2 regions of the Agrococcus sp. ARC_14 genome follow, and region 1 is predicted to be linked to the other one. Evidence: predicted binding sites of a transcription regulator. Region 1 holds the regulator's gene; the other holds the start of a gene.
The links. The regulator HrcA, encoded in region 1, represses chaperone genes, less so after heat shock. The targets are predictions, from matches to a motif close to TTNGCACTCGNNNNNNNCGAGTGCNAA.

Region 1 (3,408 bases):
CTCTCCAAGCGTTCCCGCGAGCACGTGGGCGTGCGCGTGGAACACGGTCTGTCCGGCGAGCTCGCCGGTGTTGAACACGAGGCGGAAGTCGCCCTCGGCGCGCTCTCGCGCGATCGCCTGTGCCGCCTGCACCATCTCTGCGAGCAGCTCGGGATCGCCGGCGGCCAGCTCGACGACGTCGCGGTAGCTGGCCGTCTTCGGCACCACCAGCACGTGCATCGGCGCCTGCGGATGGATGTCGGTGAACGCGATGATGCGATCGTTCTCGAGCACGATCTCCGCAGGGATCTCGCGCGCGACGATCTTCTCGAACAGTGTGGTCTCAGCCATGCGGCCAGCCTACCTTCGCGCTTCGAGCCGGGAGCAGTGGGGCATCAGAGGTGGAAGCGGTCACGCATCTTGGCGAAGAGGCCCTGCTTGAACTGCGCCAGCTGCGGCCCTGGCGCCTTCGTGCGCTCGCGCAGCTCGCGCAGCAGCTCCTCGGTGCGGCGGTCGGTCTTCGTCGGCGTCAGCACCTGCACGCCGAGCTTGAGGTCGCCGCGGCCGGGGCCGCGCAGGCGCGTGACGCCGCGGTCGCCGACGGTGATGACGTCACCCGACTGCGTGCCGGCGCGCACCTCGACCTCGACGGGACCGTCGATGCCCTCCACCGTCGCGCGCGTGCCGAGCGCCGCATCCGGCATCGACACCTCGACGGTGCCGAGCAGGTCGTCGCCGTCGCGGCTGAAGATGTCGTGATGACGCACGTTGACCTCGAGGTAGAGCGTGCCGGCGGGGCCACCGCCCTCGCCCACCTCGCCCTGACCCGGCAGCTGGATGCGCAGACCCGTGTCGACGCCCGCGGGAATGTCGACGGGAATGGTGCGCTCCGCGCGCACGCGGCCGTGGCCGGCGCAGGTCTGGCACGGCTGCGGGATGACGGAGCCGTAGCCCTGGCAGACCGTGCACGGCTGGCTGGTGACGACGTTGCCGAGCAGCGAGCGGACCTGCCGCTGCACGTGGCCGGAGCCGCCGCACTGCGTGCAGCGCTCGGGGCTCGTGCCCGGCGCGGTCGCAGCGCCGGAGCACGTCTCGCACAGCACGGCGGTCTGCACGCGCAGCTCGCGGTGCACGCCGAAGACCACGTCGGCCAGGTCGAGGTCGACGCGCAGCAGGCTGTCCTGCCCGGGCTGCCTGCGCGAGCGCGGACCGCTCGATCGGCCGCCGCCGCCGAAGAACTGCTCGAAGATGTCGCCGAAGCCGAACGAGCTCGCCCCTGTGGTCGGGCCGCGGTCGTACTCGGCACGCGACTGCGGGTCGCCGAGCACGTCGTACGCGTGCGTGACGTCCTTGAAGCTCTCCGCCGCGTCGTCGCCCGGGTTGACGTCCGGGTGCAGCTGGCGGGCCAACCTGCGGTAGGCCTTCTTGATCTCGTCCTGACCGGCGTCGCGCGCGACGCCGAGGGTCTCGTAATGGTCTGTCACTCAGTCCTCACTCAGCAGCCGCGTGAGGTAGCGCGCCACTGCGCGCACCGCGGCCATGTTTCCTGCGTAGTCCATCCTGGTCGGGCCCAGCACCCCGATGTGGCCCTCAGAGCCACCCGTGCTGTAGGTCGAGGCCACCACAGCGGTCTCGCCGAGCGGCCCGGTGAGCTCGCGCCCGATACGGGTGGCGACCTCGCTCTCGACACCCATCTCGTCGAAGAGCCGCAGCAGCGTCACCTGCTCCTCGATGGCGTCCAGCACGGGTGTCACCGTGCCCTGGAAGTCTCGCTCCTCGCGCACGAGGTGCGAGGCGCCGGCCATCACGATGCGGTTGCCGCCGCCCACTTGCAGCATCTCGCTCAGCGCGTGCGCGACCGCACCGGTCGCCGCCCGGAGCACGGTGGGGGCGGATGCGGTGACAGCCGTGAGGCGCAGGATGGCCTCTGCGGGCGCGAGCTCGGCGATGGTCTCGGTGAACGCCCGCCCGAGGGCGGTCGCCTGCTCGGGATCGATGCGCTGCTGCGCGTCGACGACGCGCTGCTCGACCCTGCCCGTGTCGAGGATCAGCACCGCCAGCAGTCGGTGCTCGACGACGGCAATGAGCTCGACGCGACGCACGAGCGCATGGCGGCGGATCGGCACCTGCACGAGCGCCACCTGGTTCGTGAGCTGCGAGAGCAGCCGCGCGGTGCGATCGAGCACGTCCTCGCGATCGAGGGACTCGTCGAGGAAGCGCGTGATCGCGATGCGCTGCACATGCGTGAGCGGCTGCATGCGCTGCAGCCGGTCGACGAAGACACGGTAGCCCTTGTCGGTCGGCACGCGCCCAGAGGACGTGTGGGGAGCCGCGATGAGCTCCTCCTCCTCCAGCAGCGCCATGTCGTTGCGGATGGTCGCGGCTGAGACGCCGAACGCATGGCGCTCGACGATCGACTTGGAGCCGACGGGCTCGCGGAGCGCGACGTAGTCCTGCACGATCGCGCGGAGCACGTCGAGGCCACGATCCGAGACCATCCGTGCTCCTCTCCGCTGCGGGCCAGGGCTCACCCCGCGCCCTGGCACTCTCCACTGCTGACTGCCAATCCTATCGCGCGGCGCGCACTTCTCATCCGACGCACAGCCGATCAGGCGCACAATGGCTCCAGCGCACCGGCCCAGCGTTGCGCGCCGACCATTCACGAAAGGCACGCCATGTCCGATCCGAACGCCCCCCGCGCGGAGGGCAACGATCCCGCCGAGCAGCCCGTCGACGGCTTCGCCGTCACCGACGAGCAGCACGCAGCGCCCAGCGCTCCGGCCGCTCCTGGTCTCGGCGAGCCCGCGCAGTCCTTCTCCTCCCCTGCTGCCGACCCCGCGCCGCAGGAGCCCAGCCAGCCCGCCTTCGGCGCAGCCGAGCCGAGCCAGGACTGGCAGCACGGCCAGCAGCAGCCCGCAGCAGGGCAGCCCGGCGACTTCGGCCAGCCGGCCCAGCCGACTCCGCCCTATGGCGGCAGCGCACCCGCCGCCGGGCAGCAGGGCAGCGCGCCCGCCTACGGCCAGCCGCAGCAGGGTCAGCCCGGCCAGCCCACCGGCGCACCGCAGTACGGCGCACCGCAGCAGGGCCAGCCGCCCTACGGCCAGCCCGACCAGCCGCACCAGGGCCAGCCGCACCTGGGGCAGCCGCAGTACGGCGCTCCCGGCCAGCCGCAGTACGGCGCTCCGGGTCAGCCGCAGTACGCGGCATCGGCTCCGATGGCCCCGGTCGACGAGAAGAACGCCGGCATGTGGGGGCACCTCTCCGGCCTGTCGACGATCGTCACGGGCGGCTACGGCGGCTGGATCGGCCCGCTGATCGTCTTCCTGATCTACAAGGACCGCAGCGCGTTCGCGAAGCAGGAGTCGAAGGAGGCGCTGAACTTCGGCATCTTCATGACGATCCTGACCGTCGGCATGATCGTGCTCGGCA
Region 2 (3,408 bases), on a different contig from region 1:
GGTCGCCGGTGGGCGTCTGCGGTGCGTCCTCGAAGATGTGGCCCAGGTGGCTGCCGCACTTCGCGCAGCGCACCTCGGTGCGCGTCATGCCGAGCGTGGTGTCCTCGATGAGCTCGACCGCGTCCTCGCGGACGGTCTCGTAGAAGCTGGGCCAGCCGCAGCCGGCATCGAACTTCGTCTCGTCGCGGAACAGCTCGTTGCCGCATGCGCCGCACGAGTAGACGCCCAGGCGCTGCTCGTCGAGCAGCGCACCCGTCCACGGTCGCTCGGTGCCCGCTTCGCGCAGCACCGAGAAGGCTTCGGGAGAGAGGGCCTCGCGCCACTCGGCGTCGGAGCGTTCGATGCGATCAGTCATGCGCCAAGACTACGGCGGTCGGCGGTGGGTCGCACCTCGGGCGCACGCTCTGGGAGCTGCTGCGACGACACACAGGCGTCGACGCATGGAGCCCCACCGCGCCGCCGTAGGATCGTGGGCATGCCGACCGACCCTCGCCCGCGCAGGAAGGGCACCGCCGACGAGGCCGCCGCCCTCGCGTTCGCGACAGCGGAGTCGCGCGCCTCGGCACCCGAGGCGCCTGCGACGCATGGGCAGACGACGGATGCGCCGGCGCACGATCTCTCCGCAGCCCGCGAGGAGCGCATCCGCCGCGTGCTCGACTTCGAAGCGGGCTGGAGCAGCCACGGGGGTGCGAAGGCGCGCGCCATCCGCGCCGAGTTCGGCTGGACGCCGACGCGCTACTACCAGGCGCTGGACGGGCTGCTCGAGACGCAGGAGGCGGTGCGGCACGACCCGATGCTCGTGCGGCGGCTGCTGCGCCTGCGCGAGGGGCGATGAGTCGCCCGCAGCGGGTCGGCGCGCACCGCTCGACGGCCACCAGCCGCTGGCCGCGCTGGGCGATCCTGCTCGCCGGCCTCGCTGTCGCCATCGTGCTCGCGGCGATCGGCCTGTTCGCCCTCGACCTGCTGCGCCCGCGCGCGCCGGAGCCGGTCGCGACCGAGCAGGCCGAGATCGTCACGGATCCGTCGGCCATCGACCCCGCGCTCGACGCATCCGTCACGGTGCTCGATGCCTCCGGTGAGACCGGCCTCGCCGCGGGCGTCGGCCAGGCGCTCTCGGATTCGGGCTGGGATGTCGTGGCGACCGGTGGCAGCTCTGAGGCCAGCGAGACCACGGTGGTCTGGTTCGACAGCGAGGAGCTCGCACCCGTCGCACGCGGCCTCGCCGCCGCGCTGGGCGTCGGTGACGTGCAGCTCTCCGACGGCAGGCTCTCCGGCACGCCCATCACGATCGTCGTGGGGCCGGATGCGGTGGGCACGGCCCCGAGTCAGGAGCCGCGCGACGACGGCGAGCTCGAGCATGCGCCGGGCACCGAGGCTCCCTAGCCTCCGCAGCGCTCGTTCTGCCGTGGGCGAGCACGCCCGCACTGGCTTGCACTCGACCAGTGCGAGTGCCAGACTTGGCGTTGGCACTCCCTCTGGTGGAGTGCCAATTGAACGTCACTGGCGTCCAGGAGGGACGAGACTGCTATGGCAAAGATGATCGCATTCAACGAAGAGGCCCGCCGCGGGCTGGAGCGTGGCCTCAACCAGCTCGCCGACGCGGTGAAGGTGACCCTCGGGCCGCGCGGACGCAACGTCGTGCTCGAGAAGAAGTGGGGCGCCCCCACGATCACGAACGACGGTGTCTCGATCGCTAAGGAGATCGAGCTCGAGGACCCCTACGAGAAGATCGGCGCTGAGCTGGTCAAGGAGGTCGCCAAGAAGACCGACGACGTCGCCGGCGACGGCACGACGACGTCGGTCGTGCTCGCCCAGGCGCTGGTCCGCGAAGGCCTGCGCAACGTCGCAGCCGGTGCAGACCCGATCAGCCTGAAGCGCGGCATCGACAAGGCTGCCGCTGCGGTCTCGGCCCAGCTGCTCAAGAACGCCAAGGAGGTCGAGACCAAGGAGGAGATCGCCGCCACGGCTTCGATCTCGGCTGCTGACCCGGAGATCGGCGCGCTCATCGCCGAGGCCATCGACAAGGTCGGCAAGGAGGGCGTCGTCACCGTCGAGGAGTCGCAGACCTTCGGCACCGAGCTCGAGCTCACCGAGGGCATGCGCTTCGACAAGGGCTTCCTGTCGCAGTACTTCGTCACGGACCCCGAGCGCCAGGAGACGGTCTTCGAAGACCCGTACATCCTGATCGCCAACTCCAAGATCTCGAACATCAAGGATCTGCTCCCGATCGTCGACAAGGTGATCCAGGCGGGCAAGCCGCTCGTCATCATCGCCGAGGACGTGGACGGGGAGGCACTCGCGACGCTCGTTGTCAACCGCCTCAAGGGCATCTTCAAGTCGGTCGCCGTCAAGGCTCCCGGCTTCGGAGACCGCCGCAAGGCGATGCTCGCCGACATGGCGATCCTCACGGGCGGCCAGGTGATCTCCGAGGAGGTCGGTCTCAAGCTCGAGAACGCGACGCTCGACATGCTCGGCCGTGCGCGCAAGGTCGTCATCACCAAGGACGAGACCACGATCGTTGAGGGTGTCGGCGAGGCCGAGGCGATCGCCGGCCGCGTGCGCCAGATCCGCCAGGAGATCGACAACACCGACAGCGACTACGACCGTGAGAAGCTCCAGGAGCGCCTCGCGAAGCTCGCCGGTGGCGTCGCCGTCATCAAGGCGGGTGCCGCGACCGAGGTCGAGCTCAAGGAGCGCAAGCACCGCATCGAGGACGCCGTTCGCAACGCGAAGGCTGCCGTCGAGGAGGGCATCGTCGCCGGTGGTGGCGTTGCGCTCATCCAGGCAGCGAAGAACGCGTTCGACGAGCTCGAGCTCACGGGCGACGAGGTCACGGGCGCGAACATCGTCCGCGTGGCAGTCGACGCTCCGCTCAAGCAGATCGCGCTGAACGCCGGTCTCGAGCCGGGCGTGGTTGCCGAGAAGGTGCGCAACCTGCCCGTCGGTCACGGCCTCAACGCCGCAACGGGCGAGTACGTCGACATGCTCGCCGCTGGCATCTCGGACCCGGTGAAGGTGACGCGCTCGGCGCTCGCCAACGCCGCATCGATCGCCGGCCTCTTCCTCACCACCGAGGCCGTCATCGCTGAGAAGCCCGAGAAGCAGTCGGCGATGCCGGCAGACCCCACGGGTGGCATGGACTTCTGAGTCGGCAGGCCGCAAGTCCGCGGAGCGGACTTGCGGCCGGACGACTCAGGGTCGAGGAGCGTACGGCCCATCGGGCCGTACGCGTCACGAGACCGAGGAGTTCACCAAGACGAAGGGCCCCAGCAGCAATGCTGGGGCCCTTCGCTGTGCCTTGGTCTCGTGACGCGAGCGGCCTCCGGCCGCGCGCTCCTCGACCAGCGGGGAGCCGCCGTGCGTGGTCTCGATACGCCGCCTGCGGCGGCTACTCGACCAGCGGGCGGC

Region 2: a site for HrcA is predicted at 1,464-1,490, ahead of groL (chaperonin GroEL). Genes of this name have one in related genera too.

Annotation. Positions count from the first base shown of each region.
Region 1 is NZ_JAKUDO010000001.1:1,684,416-1,687,823, reverse strand. It holds gene MKD51_RS08335 (histidine triad nucleotide-binding protein) at 1-330, opposite strand, end outside; gene dnaJ (molecular chaperone DnaJ) at 375-1,463, opposite strand; gene hrcA (heat-inducible transcriptional repressor HrcA) at 1,464-2,477, opposite strand; gene MKD51_RS08320 (DUF4870 domain-containing protein) at 2,655-3,408, shown strand, end outside.
Region 2 is NZ_JAKUDO010000003.1:72,651-76,058, reverse strand. It holds gene msrB (peptide-methionine (R)-S-oxide reductase MsrB) at 1-355, opposite strand, end outside; gene MKD51_RS15615 (DUF3263 domain-containing protein) at 476-835, shown strand; gene MKD51_RS15610 (LytR C-terminal domain-containing protein) at 832-1,383, shown strand; gene groL (chaperonin GroEL) at 1,528-3,147, shown strand.